4 regions of the Bradyrhizobium sp. Ses1 genome follow, and region 1 is predicted to be linked to each of the others. Evidence: predicted binding sites of a transcription regulator. Region 1 holds the regulator's gene; each other region holds the start of a gene.
The links. Region 1 encodes LexA, which represses DNA repair genes until DNA is damaged. Its sites were predicted from a motif close to TGTTCNNNNTGTGTTCNG; they were not measured.

Region 1 (4,209 bases):
TTTGCCGCGCCCGATCATTCCGCGACCGCGCGGATCGCGCTGTGGGGCGGGCGCGAGATTGCGATGCTGCTGCTGGCCTCGCTGGTAGCGGGACTGGCGACCACGCCCTATGCCGCCTTTCACTTCCATCGGGTGGCGCCCTTCGGCGTGCTTGCCAATCTGGCGGCGATGCCGGTGGTGTCGGCGCTGGTGATGCCGGCCGGGCTCCTCGGCTTGCTGGCGATGCCGTTCGGTTTCGACGGCGTGTTCTGGGCGATCATGGGCAGCGGCATCGACTGGATGATCGTGGTTGCGCAATGGGTCGCCGCGCTGCCGGGCGCAGTCGGCCACGTCAGTGCGTTCGGGATCGGCCCGCTGATCGCCGCGAGCCTGGGCGTCATCCTGCTCGGGCTGTTGCGCACGCCGCTGCGCTTCGCCGGCGCGGCGGTGCTTCTCATTGCGGTGGTCTGGGCGGTGAGGGCGCCGCAACCCGACATCCTGATTTCCGGCGACGGCCGCAATGTCGCCGTTCGCGGCGGTGACGGGCGGTTGCACCTGATGCGCACCGCGAAGGACGCGTTTCTCGCCAAGGAGTGGCTTGCCGCGGATGCCGATGCTCGCACTGCAAGCGACCCGTCGCTCACGGAGGGCGTCTCATGCGATGAGGGCGGCTGCGTGACCCCGGCCGCGGGCGGCGCGTTCGTTGCGCTCACGCAGCGATCCGAGGCGCTCGCGGACGATTGCGAACGGGCGGTGCTGATCGTGACCGCACGGCCGGTGCCACAAGGCTGTGCGGCGGCGGTCATCGATGCCGAGCGCCTGCGGCGGCAGGGCGGGCTGGCGCTGCGGCGGAACCGGAACGGCTTCGTCATCGATGCGGTCAAGCCTGCCGGCCTCGACCGGCCGTGGTCGCCTGCGGTGTCAGGCGAAGGCGAACCCGAGACCACGATCCGGATCCAAGGGGCACCCGCGCCGCGCGCCATCGATGCGACCCCGTCCGAGTCCGACCTGCAGCCGGAAGACTGAGCGCTCCCGTCAATCTCCACCGGCGTTGGCCGGCAGCTCGAAGGCGCCGAGCCGAAATTCGTCCGGACCGCCCGAATGCGACGGCACTTGCACGAGCGTGAAACTCGCATCCGGAAATCGCTCCCAGATCGCGAGATCTTCCGCTGCGACGGTGAGCCAGCCGAACCTGAACATGTATCGGCCGGGCTGGGCCACCCGTCCGGCTTTTTGCCATGTGATCTTGGTGACCACCGATCATGCCCCTTGCGAATAGTTCAACAAAAAATCGCATGCGCCCCCGGATGGCCTCCGGGGCCGCTCGAAATACTTTGCTTTTCACCCGCGGCAACGTCCCGCCGGCCGAGACCGGCGGCGCACGCTGCCCGAAGCTCTCAGCCGATGAACAGCGGGTTCGGCGCGGGGCGCTGGTCGACCGCCTTCGGTGCCGGCTCTGCAACATGATGCGTCACTGGCAATTGCAGCACGGTCGCTCGCTGCCCTTCGCAGAGCTGGGTCACCAGCACATGGCTGCCATCGGGGAATTCGATCGCGTCGTGATGACGATCCCGAATATGCGCATCGATCTGGTTGAACTTGCCGACACGGAAGCCGGTCGTCTTGGTCCAGATCCAGCGATTGTCGTAGCGGACGTTATCGGCGAACGCGAGTTCGGTCCCGGGAAGCATGCAGACTGCGACCGTCGGATCGCTTTCCGAAGCGAAGCCGCGGGTCGAAGTGCCGCGGAAGGTGGTGGTGATAAGCGTCTCTCCAACTTGGGCGGGACGCGTCGCCACGGCATGCAGGCTATAGTCACACATCGGATTGCTCCTCATTCGAGATAGCCGACCCGTGCCTGGGAAGAGGCGCAGGCCTCTATCAGAGTGGACGATAACTTATAAGCCTCTGCTCCGTTCTTGGCATTTGTACGGCCCGCGCCCTCTAGCCGTTCACAAACACGATAGGAGGCGCTGCCGCACATCTCCTTGCACCGAGAGTGCCCCGGCGAACTTACCGGGGCTCTTATTCTAATCACTCTAAATCGTTCTTGTCAGTGTCCTTGAGGGCAGATCACCCACCAAAGTACCAGACGAGCTGCTGCGTCCTCGTCGGCTCAGTACTTGCGATAAAGCCCGATCAGCTTGCCCTGGATCCGCACCCGGTTCGGCGGCAGGATGCGGACTTCGTAGGCCGCATTGGCAGGCTCAAGCGCGATTGACGCGCCGCGGCGACGGAAGCGCTTCAGCGTCGCTTCCTCCTCATCGATCAGCGCCACCACGATGTCGCCGGTGTTGGCGGTGTCGTTACGCTGGATCAGCGCCATGTCGCCGTCGAGGATGCCGGCCTCGACCATGGAATCGCCGCGCACCTCGAGCGCATAATGCTCGCCGGAGCCGAGCATGTCGGGCGGCACGCTGATGGTGTGGCTGCGGGTCTGCAGCGCCTCGATCGGCGTACCCGCCGCGATCCGGCCCATCACGGGAACGGCGACGGGACGGTTGCCATCGTCTTCGGCCACGGCCGCGCTGGTCGTGCGCTTGCCGAGCGTGCCCTCGATGACGCTCGGCGTGAAGCCGCGGCGGCCGTTGCCGGCAGCGGAGAGCTCAGGCAGTTTGATCACCTCGATCGCGCGGGCGCGGTTCGGCAGGCGGCGGATGAAGCCCCGTTCCTCCAGCGCCGTGATCAGGCGGTGGATGCCGGACTTCGAGCGCAGGTCGAGCGCGTCCTTCATCTCGTCGAAGGAAGGAGGCACGCCGGCCTCTTTCAGCCGTTCGTTGATGAAACGCAGAAGTTCATACTGTTTGCGCGTAAGCATCGCGAGCATTCCCCCGGTTGGTAGCGTCGTTCGATCCGAGACTTGAGAAGAGCTGATCTCGGGAGTCACGCACTCCCATTCGTAGACAGCGAGTTTCGAAACAAATCATGAACGGACACTATATGTTCGATATGTGTTCCGCAACCACTTAATTTCTGGTGAACGCGACCAGAGATGCTCCGGCAGATGCTGGTCGCAGCGTCATTCGGGCAATCGGAGGATGTCGCAAGGCGCGCCTTTTGCTGCGGCTGGCGCGAATGGCGGACGGATCACAAGTGCCTGCGCCGCAGTGAGATTCCCAAGCAGCGAACTGTCTTGCTTGGTGACCGGCGTTGCGATCAGCGTGCCGTCGTCGCGCTCTTCGAGTAGCGCACGAAGATAATCTTCGCGCTGATCGTTGGCGGCGAGATCGCGGCCGAGCAGGGCGCTTTCCGTCACGTGATGAATCGCCGAGCGGCCGAGCAGGGCCCGAATCAACGGCACCAGGAACAGATAGGCGCAGACATAGGACGACACCGGATTGCCGGGCAGGCCGATCACTCGCATCGCGCCGAGCCGGCCATGCATCATCGGCTTGCCCGGCCGCATCGCGATCTTCCAGAACGCCATGGTCACGCCCTCGGCCTCAAGCGACGGCTTCACGAGGTCATGGTCGCCGACCGAGGCGCCGCCGGTGGTGATGAGGATGTCGGCGCCCGCGGCATGCGCGCGGCGGATGCCGTCAGTGGTGGCGGCAACCGTGTCGGCGGCGACCCCCAGATCGATCGCTTCAGCGCCTTCCGCACGCGCCATCGCCCGCAGCGCATAGCCGTTGGAATAGACGATCTGGCCTGGACCCGGAGAGGTGCCCGGCATCACGAGTTCGTCGCCGGTCGCGAGCACGGCGACCTTGGGTCGGCGCCGCACGGGGAGTTCCGGATAGTTCATCGACGCCGCCAGCGACAGCGCGCGGTCGGTCAGCCGGCTTCCGCGCCTGAGCAGCACGTCACCCTCGCGGAAATCGACGCCGGCGGGCCGGATATGCCGCCCGGCGACAGCGGCCTCGGTGATGGTGATGTGATCGCCATCGACCTGGGCGTCCTCCTGGATCACGACCGCATCGGCGCCGGCGGGAATGACGCCTCCGGTGAAGATCCGTGCCGCTTCCCGCGGACCAAGTTCCCGACCGAACGGCCGGCCCGCGGCGACTTCGCCGATCACCTTCAGCCGCGCGCTCAAGTCGGCGGCGTCGGCGGATCGCACCGCATAGCCATCCATCGCCGACATCGCGAGTGGCGGCTGAGTACGTTTTGCCGCGACGTCACGGGCAAGCGTGCGGTGATAGGCGGCATCGAGCGCGACCATCTCTTCCGGCAATGGTTCCGCGCCGGCGAGGACCGCGGCAAGCGCATCGGCGACCGGCATCAGTGCCA
Region 2 (4,209 bases), on a different contig from region 1:
CGCTCGCGATCCCGTTCTCGAAAATCCTGGTCAGCGCCACGCCCGCTTCCATCGCGCGCATGACGAACTCGGTGTTCTCGTCGCGGATCGCCCACAATTTGTCTTCGATCGTCTCGCGCAGCTCCAAGGTCAGCGCCTCGAAGCGTGCCTGCGCGCCGGCCTTGGTCTTGTCGGCGATCCGGATCTTGACGGCGCCGACATCCTGAAGTGTGGCGGCAAGGCTCTGGTGCAGTTGCAGGCGTTCGGCCTCGGGTCCCGAGATCAGGATGCCGTCCATGGATATCTCATAGACCGGCGCGGTGACGACGCTGCCGCGCGCTTGCATCTCGAGCTTGAGGTTGCAGGGCAGCCGCTCGCCCTTGCGTGGGTCTTCGCGCTCGCCCTGCCGCAGCAGCACCGCGCAGCGCGATTTCAGTTTTTGCGCAAAGCTGGTCACCGCGCGGCCGGCCTGGGCGACGTCCTTGCCATGCGCTTCGGCGTCCCTGGTGGCCTGATCGATCTGGGCGGCGCTGTCGCCGACCGCGACGATGAAGCTCGAGGCGGAGGCGGCATTCTGCGCGATCTCGCCGGTGGTCTTATGCTGCTCCGTCACCGCGCCGCTGACATGCGCGAACACCGGGCGGATCGCCTCGATCGCCTGCGCGATGCGGTGTACGGCATCGGCCGAGCCCGCGGCGTCCTTCTGCAGTGCCTCGATCTTCTTCGTGATCTCTTCGGTCGCGCCCTGGGTCTGCACCGCCAGCGCCTTCACTTCGGTCGCGACCACCGCGAACCCCTTGCCGGCGGCGCCGGCGCGCGCTGCCTCGATGGTCGAGTTGAGGGCGAGCAGCGTGGTCTGCCGCGCGATCTGTGCGATCAGGTTGACGACGTTGCCGATCGCGGCGGAGGATTCACGCAGGCGGTCGACATTGGCGCGGGCCTCGCGCGCCGCGGCGCCCGCTTCGTCGGCGAGCCGGCCGGCGTCGCGCACCTGCGCGCCGATCCCCTGCGCCGAATCGGTGAATTTGTCGGCGGCCTCCGAGAAGGTCGCGGCCGTGGTCTGCGCCGCATTGGTGCGGCCGGTCAGCGCATCCGTGCGCTCGCGAATGGTCGCAAGCGTCGCAGCGGTCGCCTCGGCTCCGCCGGCCACCGATTGGGCGGCGCGCTCGAGCTGCCGGATCATGCCTCCGAGCTCGAGTTCCAGCAGCTCGAGGATTTCCCTGGCCGAACCGGTATCGGGGGAGGGGTTATCGGCCGGCGCCGCCGCTGCGGTCGCAACCTTCGGCTCGACGGCTGCTGCCACGCGTTCCGGATCTCGCTTGCGAAACAAACCGAACGCCGCCATGGGGGTTCTCTTGCAAGTTGAAATGGACTGTCCGATTCTCTCATTCGTAGGTGAAGTCGTGGTTAACGGCTGCCTGATTTTCCGGCAGGCGGCACGGCCGGTATGCCAGATCACGCCGCAAGTCTTTGATTTTGGCCTGTCGGAGGCCTATAACGCCGCGCTTCACCCCCTATTTTAGAGACGATTCCCAAGGGACCTCGCATGGCCGGCCATTCCCAGTTCAAGAACATCATGCACCGCAAGGGCCGGCAGGATGCCCAGAAGTCGAAGCTGTTCGGCAAGCTGGCCCGCGAAATCACGGTCGCGGCCAAGCTCGGCACCCCCGACCCCGCCATGAACCCCCGGCTGCGCGCCGCGATCGTTGCCGCGCGGGCGGAAAACATGCCGAAGGACAATATCGAGCGCGCCATCAAGAAGGCCGCTGGTAACGAGGGTGAGAACTATGACGAGATCCGCTACGAGGGCTATGGCCCCGGCGGCGTCGCCGTGATCGTCGAGGCCCTGACCGACAACCGCAACCGCGCCGCCTCCGACATCCGCTCCTACTTCACCAAGTCCGGCGGCAATCTCGGCGAAACCGGCTCGGTCGCCTTCATGTTCGACCGGGTCGGCATCATCGAATATGACCACAAGGCCGCCTCCGACGACGCGATGCTGGATGCGGCGATCGAGGCCGGCGCCGACGACGTCGTGTCGAGCGAAAGCGGCCACGAGATCTACGCCTCCCCGGAATCCTACCGCGAGGTTGCCAAGGCGCTGGAAGCGAAATTCGGCGAGCCGCGCAAGGCTGCGCTGACCTGGAAGCCGCAAAACACCGTCGCCGTCGACGACGAGACCGGCGAGAAGCTGCTCAAGCTGATGGATCTGCTCAACGACCACGACGACGTCCAGAACGTGTTCGCCAATTTCGAGATATCGGACGCGCTGATCGCGAAGATGGGCGGGTAGCCCCATCTCTCGTGATGCCGTCATGGCCGGGCTTGTCCCGGCCATCCACGCGTATCCACTCGTGCTGAAGGACGTGGATGCCCGGGACAAGCCCGGGCATGACGAGGTGGGTGCACCGCTTTCCCCGTGCATGACCTCTCCGTTTGTGTTTCGTTCTCGAAACGCAGCGGTTATCACTACCCCATGACAGGCCAGCCGATTCGCAAACCCACCCGCATTCTCGGCATCGACCCGGGCCTCCGCCGCACCGGCTGGGGCGTGATCGAGGTCGAGGGCAATCGGCTGGTGTTCATTGGCTGCGGCTCGATCGAGCCGTCGGAACGGCTGCCGCTGTCGGGCCGGCTGCTTGCGATCCATGAGGGGCTGGCCGCCGTGCTCGGCGATTTCAAACCGGCGGAAGCCGCGGTCGAGCAGACGTTTGTCAACAAGGATGGTGTTGCGACGCTGAAACTCGGTCAGGCCCGCGGCGTCGCCATGCTGGCGCCTGCAATGTTCGGCATCGAGGTTGCCGAATATGCGCCGAACCAGGTCAAGAAAACCGTGGTCGGCGCCGGACACGCCGAGAAGAACCAGATCGCCGTGATGCTGAAGATCCTGCTGCCTAAGGCCGAGCCGCAATCGCCCGACGCCGCCGATGCACTCGCGGTCGCGATCACGCACGCCCATCACCGCCAAAGCACCGCGCTGCGACTGAGAGTAGCCAGCCTATGATCGGCAAATTGAAAGGCCTCATCGACTCCTATGGCGAGGATTACGTGATCCTCGATGTCGGCGGCGTCGGCTATCAGGTGCATTGCTCCGCGCGCACGCTGCAGGCGCTGCCGTCCCCCGGCGAGGCCGCGGTGCTCTCGATCGAGACCTATGTGCGCGAGGACCAGATCAAGCTGTTCGGCTTCCGCACCGACAACGAGCGCGAATGGTTTCGCCTGTTGCAGACCGTGCAGGGCGTCGGCGCCAAGGTCGCGCTCGCCGTGCTTGGCACGCTGCCGCCTTCCGACCTCGCGAACGCGATCGCGCTGCGTGACAAGGCCGCGGTGGCGCGCACGCCCGGCGTCGGGCCGAAGGTCGCCGAGCGCATCGTCAGCGAGCTGAAGGACAAGGCCCCGGCCTTTGCCAATGTCGATCCCGCCGTGATCCATCTCGCCGGCGCCATCGACAACGAGCGCGCGCCGCGGCCGGTGACGGACGCGATCTCCGCATTGGTCAATCTCGGCTACGGCCAGCCGCAAGCCGCCGCCGCCATCGCCGCCGCCTCGCGCAACGCAGGCGAGCAGGCCGAAACCGCGCAGTTGATCCGGCTGGGCCTGAAGGAACTGGCGAAGTGATGGCTCACCCTACGGGACTATGCCTTCGCACTGCCTGTTACTGTGCCCTCTCCCCTTGTGGGAGAGGGCACAGTACCGGAATCGGCGACGAACACGATTGGGTGAGGGGTTTCTTTCCGCGAGCAGCTTGCCCGCCGCGACAACTCCTCATCCGTCGCGCATTGCATGCGCGCCACCTTCTCCCACAACGGGAGAAGGGAAGGACGCGCGCTTTGCCCACCCTACGATCGTCACGGAATTGACGACATGAGCCCGCCCTCCCGCATCGTCACTCCCGAACGCCGCGCCGATGATGTCGGCGACACCGCGCTGCGTCCGCAATCGCTGTCCGATTTCGTCGGCCAGGCGCAGGCACGCAAGAACCTTTCGATCTTCATCGAGGCCGCACGCAAGCGCGGCGAGGCGCTGGATCACGTGCTGTTCGTCGGGCCCCCGGGTCTTGGCAAGACCACGCTGGCGCAGATCGTCGCGCGCGAGCTCGGCGTCGGCTTTCGCGCCACTTCGGGCCCGGTCATTGCAAAGGCTGGCGATCTCGCCGCGCTGCTCACCAATCTGGAAGAGCGCGACGTCCTTTTCATCGACGAGATCCATCGCCTGAGTCCCGCCGTGGAG
Region 3 (4,209 bases), on a different contig from region 1:
GGTGAGCTTGTAGCGGGGCATGACGGCTTAAGTGAACCGCGCGCCGGCCTTCAGCGGCGTGCCGCGCAGGAAGTCGACCGACTTCATCCGTGCCTTGCCTTCGCGTTGCAGTTCGAGGACGCGGATGGCGCCCCCGCCGCAGGCGATCGCAAGGTTATCGTCCAGCACTGTGCCTGATGCGCCCGAGCCGTTCGCCAGTTCGCAGCGGAGAATCTTGATACGCACCGTTTCGCCATCGTGAGGCAATTCAGTCCAGGCGCCGGGAAATGGCGATAGGCCGTGAATGTGGCGCAGCACGGCTCGCGCCGCGCCATTCCAGTCGATCCGCGCTTCCGCCTTCTCGATCTTGGCGGCATAGGTGACGCCGTCCTCGCTCTGCCTGGTGAGTTGCAGCGCGCCGCGTTGCAGCGCGGCCATCGCCCGCACCATCAGGTCGGCACCGAGCGGCGCCAGCGCATCGTGCAGATCGGCCGCCGTCATCCGGTCGGTGATCGCAAGCCGCTCGGCCATCGCGACATCGCCGGTGTCGAGGCCGACATCCATCTTCATCACCATCACGCCGGTCTCGGCATCGCCGGCCATGATGGCGCGGTTGATCGGCGCAGCGCCGCGCCAGCGCGGCAGCAGCGAACCGTGCAGGTTGTAGCAGCCAAGCCTTGGCGCATCGAGGACCGCCTGCGGCAGGATCATGCCATAGGCAACCACGACGGCCGCATCGGCCTGATGCGCGCGAAATTCCTCCAGCGCTTCCGGTGTCTTCAACGTCTTCGGCGTCAGCACGGGAATGCCGAGCCGCCGCGCCTCCTGCTCAACCGGCGTCGGTTGCAGTTGCAGGCCGCGGCGCCCGCCCGGCTTCGGCGCACGGGTATAGACGGCAGCGATCTCGTGGCCGTAGCCGGCCAGCTCGAGCAGCGTCGGCACGGCGAAATTGGGCGTGCCCATGAAGATCAGGCGGAGAGTCATGGAGCGGGTTACCTTGGCTGAAGGTAAAAATACTCGTCATGGCCGGGCTTGTCCCGGCCATCCACGTCTTCGTGCTCGCGACGCGGAAGGACGTGGATGCCCGGCACAAGGCCGGGCATGACGGCGGAAATGGTGGCGCCTTACTCCACCGCGCGCTTGGCGGCCTTGGCGAACTTCTTCAGTACGCGGTCGCGTTTCAGCTTCGACAGATAGTCCACGAACAGGATGCCGTTCAAATGGTCGATCTCGTGCTGGATGCAGGTGGCGTAGAGGCCCTCGGCGTCCTCTTCATGCACCTTGCCGTCGATGTCGGTGAAGCGCACGCGCACCCGCGCCGGCCGCTCGACCTCCTCGTAATATTCGGGGATCGACAGGCAGCCCTCTTCGTAAACCGACGTCTCCTCGGACGCCGAGATGATCTCCGGGTTGATGAACACGCGCGGCTTCGGCGTGGTCTCGCCGTTCTCGTCCTTTTTCGCGAGATCCATGGTGACCAGCCGTAGCGGCTGCGCGACCTGGATCGCGGCCAGCCCGATGCCGGGCGCCTCGTACATGGTTTCGAACATGTCGTCGACCAGCTTGCGGATCTCAGGCGTGATCTTTTCGACGCGTTTGGAAACCAGCCGCAACTGCTTGTCCGGCAGGATGATGATTTCTCTCAAGGCCATGGCGGGCGATTTAAGCGCTTGATATGCCGCGGTCAATGCGATCCGGAACCGGTTAAGACGGCCTTAACCATGATTCTTCTGCTTTTCTTAACCACGAATCTTCACGGCTTGTTAACCATAAATGTTCCACTTTCGTTCGCAGTCGCCTGCGAATCGGCTATAGCGCTTGCATGAACGAGATTCTCTTCATAGTCGGCGACTGGCCGGTCCGCGTCGCGGACGCCTTGGTTGCGTTCGGCGTGCTCGTGCTCATCCTGCTCCTGACGATCGCCATCGTGATCGCGCGGTCCTCCCGGCGCGGCGCGGAACTGGCTGTCGCGCAGACCATCCGCGCCGATGAGCTGGAAGAGCGGCTGAGCGAGGTGCTGCGCGCCCAGAGCGAGGCGAGCGGCCGGGTCGATGCGATGACGCAGGCGCTCGCCGGCCGCCAGGCCGAGATGGCGCGCGCCGTCAATGAGCGGCTGGATTCGGTCACCCACCGCGTCGGCCAATCCATGGAACAGACCACGCGCCACACGATGGACAGCCTGCGCCATCTGCATGAACGGCTCGGCATCATCGACAACGCGCACAAAAACCTCACCGACCTGACGACGCAGGTGACGACGCTGCGCGACGTGCTCGCCAACAAGCAGTCGCGCGGTGCCTTCGGCCAGGCGCGGATGGAGGCGATCGTCCAGGACGGACTGCCGAAGGGCTCCTTCGAATTCCAGTTCACGCTCTCGAGCGGCAAGCGGCCGGACTGCGTGGTGTTCCTGCCGGACCAGCGCCCGCTCTGCATCGACGCGAAATTCCCGCTGGAGGCGATGACCGCGCTGCACGACGCACGCAGCGATGAGGAACGCAAGATTGCCAGCCAACGCTTGCGCAACGACGTGATGAAGCATGTCAGCGACATCGCGGAGAAATACCTGATCGCCGGCGAGACCCAGGACACCGCGCTGATGTTCGTGCCGTCGGAGTCGGTCTATGCCGAGATCCATGACGGCTTCGATGATGTGATCCAGAAGGCCTACCGCGCCCGCGTAGTGCTGGTGTCGCCGTCGCTATTGATGCTCGCGATCCAGGTGATGCAGCAGATCATGAAGGACGCACGGATGCGCGATGCAGCCGACCAGATCCGCACCGAGGTGATCAAGCTCGGCGACGATCTGTCGCGGCTGCGCGACCGCGTGCTCAAGCTGCAGAACCATTTCTCGCAGGTGAACGAGGACGTACGCCAGATCCTGATCTCTGCCGACAAGATCGAAAAGCGCGCCGGCCGGATCGAGGAACTCGATTTCAGCAAGTCAGACGCCCCGGTGGAACTGCCGCGGATCGTGCCGAGCGGCAGACCCGAATTGTTTCCTGCCCCGCCCAAGCTGCAGGCGGGGGAGTAGGCAACCATTGTCATCGCCCGGCTTGACCGGGCGATCCAGTATTCCAGAGACGGCAGTTGGGCACGCGCAGCTATTACGTCTATATTCTCGCAAGCCGCATCGGAGGCACGCTCTACATTGGCGTAACGAATGATCTCGTGCGCCGCATCGCCGAACATAAGCTGAAGATCGCTGAGGGCTTCACCAAGCGCTATGAGGTGAGCCGCCTAGTCTATTTTGAGGTCTTTGAGGAGATCGAGCATGCGATTCATCGGGAAAAGCGACTGAAGAAGTGGCCGCGGGCCTGGAAGATCTCATTGATCGAAAAAGGTAATCCGGATTGGATCGATCTCTATCCCGAGATTGCGGGAACTTAAGAGTAATTCGAATAGGTCTCTGGAATACTGGATCGCCCGGTCGAGCCGGGCGATGACAGTCTTTCTTGGCCGAATCTGCTAACAGGGCTCCATGACCGCGCCTGAAGCGACAGCCGCCGCGACCGAGAAAGCCGAGCCTGCCGCCACCTCCTGGCGCGACAGCCTTGCCGTCTATCTGCAGCCGCGCGTCCTGATCGTGCTGGTGCTGGGCTTCTCCTCCGGCCTGCCGCTAGCGCTGTCGGGCTCGACGCTGCAGGTGTGGATGCGCGAGGTCGGCGTCGATCTCGGCACCATCGGCCTACTGGCGCTGGTCGGCACGCCCTACACGCTGAAATTCCTCTGGGCGCCGCTGGTCGATGCGCTGCACGTGCCGTTCTTCACGCGACATTTCGGACGGCGCCGCGGCTGGCTGTTGTTCTCGCAGCTCCTGCTAATCACCACCATCCTGCTGCTCGCGATCGCCGATCCCGCGCGTTCACCCTGGTTCGCCGCCTTTGCCGCGCTCCTGGTCGCCACCACCTCCTCGACGCAGGACATCGTCGTCGATGCTTTTCGTGTCGAGAGCCTGCCCGAGAGCGAGCAGGCCGCCGGCATGGCGTCTTATGTCGCGGCCTATCGCATCGGCATGCTGGTCTCGACCGCCGGCGCGCTGTTCATGGTCAGCGGGTTCGAGGGCGCGGGCGTGGTGCGTTCGGCAGCATGGATGTGGGGCTATGTGGCAATGGCCGCCCTCGTCGTGATCGGGATGATCACCGCGCTGGTTGCGACCGAGCCGGCGCAGTCAAAGGACGCCGAAGCGGCCACAGCCGCGCAAACGGCGTTCTCGCGCGTGATCCAGGCGGC
Region 4 (4,209 bases), on a different contig from region 1:
CCGATCGCCAGTCCCGGTATTCCCAAACCTCAATCGCCGTCCCCGAGTTTAACGCAGGTTAACATCGATCGAATTCGACCGTTCCAGCGGCTGCATATTTTTCCCAGGGTTTGGCAGTTCCGCTTGGACACGCCGTTGCCGACGCGGTCGATCAAACTGCGTCATGCGATGCGTGACGGAACCATCTCGAAACGTGGTAGCCGCGGCGGCCCTTGGGCAAGCTCGGACGCGTCCGGACCGACGAGCAACTTGTCGTCCGAGGAGCCGGAAGCACTCTACGATCCCGTCAGGTGTGGAGGGATACCGTCAAGCAGGCCCGTTCGAAAACTCGTGCGTTCTCGGGCAGATGCACCAAATCGCGAACATTTTGATGGAACTTTGTTCTTGTCCGGAGAACTACGGCGCCCGCGCGGGCTCGATCGGTACATGGACACCCAGTGCTCGCCCACATTGGGTTTCAGTCGCGGACGATCGCTGTCATCGGGGCGGAGCAATCGTAGCTGGGCGATGGGACTGCAGGCTGCGCGGGCTGTCGCTCCAGTGCTTGCCGTTGGCGGCGATCGGATGCCAGCGAGCAAGCCATTGCGCGCAAGCGTCGATCTGGAGCGCGTGTTCGAGGAACCTTCGCAAGGCACGCGACGAGCTTTGCGCGAGCGCCTGATCGATCGCAGTCGAGTTCACGACTGCTAGTTCTTCCCAACCATCTCGACGGGATGGCGGCCTTATTGCTGCAACTGCCATTGCTCGGCGTAGACAGCCAGCCGCTCATATTCTTCGGCGATCTTAAGCAGCCTTTCGCGCGAGCTACGGTACGCAAACGACTCTGCTTTGGTACGGGTTTCCTCCGCTTGCTCTCGCCAGTAGCGCGGGTCTTGCAGCGTGTTCCTCATGGCATTTCCCGTTCTGATCTGTCTGAAAGACAATTCCGGAACGGAAGAGATGCTCCCTCGCAAGGAAGGAAACCCGGATGCCCGCTAACTTGCGTTAAGCTCGAAAGGAACTTCGTTCTCGGTCGGAGAACTACGGATTGTCGCCCTCTCTCGGAAACGGCTCAAAGGTTTGACGTCCCAGGAACGTGTCAGGCTTTGCACTTTGTTCGAGGAGTTCGAAGGACTGGGCGACGATCTCGCGCGACCGTGTAGCGATGACATCGTCCTGTGTCCGGGAAGGGCGGCAAATATGAGTGCGCCAGTCGATCATGTTCGGGCTCCCTCAGATTTATGCAGGCGGGAGCGCGATTGGTCTCTCAGCCACCGACGCCTACGGGGCGGATCCGCTGCCGATGATGGACGGGCAACTCGGACGGTGCAGGTTTGGTTCGAAGTGGCTGGGGGCAAAAAGAACATATTGCGAACATGGAACAAAGGTGGTACAGAATTTCCAACGCAATAAACCATCGATTTCTTAATCGCGCCCCGTTTGTCCCGCTAGCGAATCCCCGTCATAAGGAGCACATCCAATGTCCGCCACTACGCTGCGTATTGTCGAAGGATCCTCTATGGATAAATCCAAAGCTCTGTCTGCTGCGCTGTCCCAGATCGAGCGCCAGTTCGGCAAGGGCTCGGTGATGAAGCTCGGCAAGAGCGACCGCTCGATGGATATCGAGACGGTATCGTCGGGGTCGCTTGGGCTCGACATCGCGCTTGGCGTCGGCGGCTTGCCGAAGGGACGTATCGTCGAGATCTACGGGCCGGAGTCGTCGGGCAAGACCACGCTGGCGCTGCACACGGTGGCGGAAGCGCAGAAGAAGGGCGGCATCTGTGCCTTCATCGACGCCGAACACGCGCTCGACCCGGTCTATGCGCGTAAGCTCGGCGTCAATATCGACGAGCTTCTGATCTCGCAGCCGGATACCGGCGAGCAGGCGCTGGAGATTTGCGACACGCTGGTGCGTTCGGGCGCGGTCGATGTGCTGGTGGTCGATTCGGTGGCGGCGCTGGTGCCCAAGGCCGAGCTCGAAGGCGAGATGGGCGATGCGCTGCCCGGCCTGCAGGCGCGCCTGATGAGCCAGGCGCTGCGCAAGCTCACCGCCTCCATCAACAAGTCCAACACCATGGTGATCTTCATCAACCAGATCCGCATGAAGATCGGCGTGATGTACGGCTCGCCCGAGACGACCACCGGCGGCAATGCGCTGAAGTTCTACGCTTCCGTTCGCCTCGACATCCGCCGCATCGGCGCGATCAAGGAGCGCGACGAGGTGGTCGGCAACACCACGCGCGTGAAGGTGGTGAAGAACAAGCTGGCGCCGCCGTTCAAGCAGGTCGAGTTCGACATCATGTATGGCGAAGGCGTCTCCAAGATGGGCGAAATCCTCGACCTCGGCGTCAAGGCCGGCATCGTCGAGAAGTCCGGCGCCTGGTTCTCCTATGACAGCCAGCGGCTCGGTCAGGGCCGCGAGAACTCCAAGGCGTTCCTCCGCTCCAACCCCGATATCACCAGCAAGATCGAGCTTGCGATCCGGCAGAACTCCGGCCTGATCGCCGAGCAGATCCTCGCGGGCACCCCCGAGCGTGACGCCGACGGCGAGGAGCCGGCGGAAGAGTAAGTTTTTTCGAAATATCCGATTTCTTCGCGGGAAGCGGGCGCTGAGGACGTTGAGTTGCCGACGTCTTCGGCGCCCGTTTTGTTTTTTGCGCGATTGCCGAGGGGGCCATGAAGCGCCTGATCCTGACCAGTTCGTCCGGCTACGGCCTCATGCGCATGGACCTCGCTGAAGCTGTCATTCCTTTCACCACTCGTCTTGTATGGGGGCGCTTGCCGTCTCCCGACGATCTCGCCACCTATGTCGCCGCGCGTTCGGAGCAACACGGTCCGGGATCTCATTGGTCGGACTTCGTCGGCGAGTTTCGCAACGACAGCGAAGCTCGCAAGGACCTCGCCTTGGTCGACTTCTGCAAGCCATACAAGACTATCGAACTATGGTTTGATCCAGAGCCCGATGATCAGTTGAAGCTGATCTTGCTGCTTGATTTCTTTCGTTCCTACCCGGAAACAGCAGCCAAGTTGAAGTTGCGCATTGTCGACTTCGATCTGATCATGATGGACCACGAGGGGCCGGCCGCGCAGCACGTTCGCAAAGTCGATGTTACCGGGGCAATGCTTGAAACGGGAAGCATGAGCTGGCAGGCGTATAGGGCGCCGACGTCAGAACCTTGCTTTCACCTCCTGGGCAAGGATTTGAGTGCGCTGCCGATGCTCAGGCGAACTCTGATTGATCTGCTCGAAGAGCTTCCCTCGGCTTCCACCGGGCTGGGTGCTACGGAAATGCGGATGCTGGAGCTGATCTCAAGGGGCTATGCGAACATCAACCCGCTTTTCCACCTCAGGAAGCTTCGCCAAACGCGCGTCTTCAACGAGTGGGAGCGGGGTTACCTGCTTGACGGGCTTGGGCTCGGCCCGACGCCTGCGGTCGCGGGACTCGACGAAGAGCTGCGGACGATCAGACGGGATAACTTGCGGGACCGGCATACGGCGCTCCTGCGTAGCCGGCTGTCGCTCACTAAGTTTGGCAAGGCCGTCGTCGCCCACAAGGAAGATTTCAGCCGCCACAACCCGATCGACCGCTGGTGGGGCGGCACACATTTGACCAACGATAACCTCTGGCGCTGGAATCCGAGGCTCGTCGCGCCGTGACACGGCCGTAGGATGGTAGAGCGCAGCGAAACCCATCATTGCCGCCAAGCGCACGGGCGCGATGGGTTTCGCTGCGCTCTACCCATCCTACAATTCTGCAATTTCGAGGTTCCGGGGCCGCGCCATTGCGCGCCCCGGAATGACGGCGTCACCTCACTCCGCGGCCTGTGCGTAGTCGCTGACCGGCGGGCAGGAGCACACCAGGTTGCGGTCGCCGTAGACATTGTCGACGCGGCCGACCGGGCTCCAATATTTGTCTGACCGGGAGACGCCGTCGGGGAAGCAGCCCTCAGTGCGGCTATAGGCGCGATTCCATTCGTCGTCGGCGATATCGTGCACGGTGTGCGGCGCGTTCCGGAGCGGTGAGGCTTCGACCTTGAAGCGGCCGCTCTCGATCTCGGCGATCTCCTGGCGAATCGCGATCATGGCATCACAAAAACGATCGATCTCGGCCTTGGATTCCGATTCCGTCGGCTCGATCATCAGCGTGCCCGGCACCGGGAAGCTCATGGTCGGCGCGTGGAAGCCGTAATCGATCAGGCGTTTTGCAATGTCGTCGACGGTGACGCCCGC

Region 2: ruvC (crossover junction endodeoxyribonuclease RuvC) is a predicted target of LexA. The motif match lies at 2,413-2,430, and genes of this name have one in related genera.
Region 3: AC5ZG5_RS08210 (DNA recombination protein RmuC) is a predicted target of LexA. The motif match lies at 1,754-1,771, and genes of this name have one in related genera.
Region 4: recA (recombinase RecA) is a predicted target of LexA. The motif match lies at 1,339-1,356, and genes of this name have one in related genera.

The regions. Positions count from the first base shown of each region.
Region 1 covers NZ_JCAMOQ010000005.1:162,835-167,043, forward strand. The annotation lists gene AC5ZG5_RS09070 (ComEC/Rec2 family competence protein) at 1-1,005, shown strand, start outside; gene AC5ZG5_RS09075 (hypothetical protein) at 1,015-1,236, opposite strand; gene AC5ZG5_RS09080 (hypothetical protein) at 1,377-1,802, opposite strand; gene lexA (transcriptional repressor LexA) at 2,096-2,797, opposite strand; gene AC5ZG5_RS09090 (molybdopterin molybdotransferase MoeA) at 2,999-4,209, opposite strand, start outside.
Region 2 covers NZ_JCAMOQ010000001.1:509,649-513,857, forward strand. The annotation lists gene AC5ZG5_RS02420 (methyl-accepting chemotaxis protein) at 1-1,324, opposite strand, end outside; gene AC5ZG5_RS02425 (hypothetical protein) at 1,323-1,502, shown strand; gene AC5ZG5_RS02430 (YebC/PmpR family DNA-binding transcriptional regulator) at 1,526-2,272, shown strand; gene ruvC (crossover junction endodeoxyribonuclease RuvC) at 2,456-2,983, shown strand; gene ruvA (Holliday junction branch migration protein RuvA) at 2,980-3,597, shown strand; gene ruvB (Holliday junction branch migration DNA helicase RuvB) at 3,844-4,209, shown strand, end outside.
Region 3 covers NZ_JCAMOQ010000004.1:307,453-311,661, reverse strand. The annotation lists gene truA (tRNA pseudouridine(38-40) synthase TruA) at 1-21, opposite strand, end outside; gene fmt (methionyl-tRNA formyltransferase) at 28-963, opposite strand; gene def (peptide deformylase) at 1,104-1,631, opposite strand; gene AC5ZG5_RS08210 (DNA recombination protein RmuC) at 1,802-3,010, shown strand; gene AC5ZG5_RS08205 (GIY-YIG nuclease family protein) at 3,067-3,366, shown strand; gene AC5ZG5_RS08200 (AmpG family muropeptide MFS transporter) at 3,458-4,209, shown strand, end outside.
Region 4 covers NZ_JCAMOQ010000057.1:14,116-18,324, reverse strand. The annotation lists gene AC5ZG5_RS38700 (hypothetical protein) at 723-890, opposite strand; gene AC5ZG5_RS38695 (hypothetical protein) at 1,021-1,200, opposite strand; gene recA (recombinase RecA) at 1,460-2,548, shown strand; gene AC5ZG5_RS38685 (hypothetical protein) at 2,656-3,636, shown strand; gene gcvP (aminomethyl-transferring glycine dehydrogenase) at 3,790-4,209, opposite strand, start outside.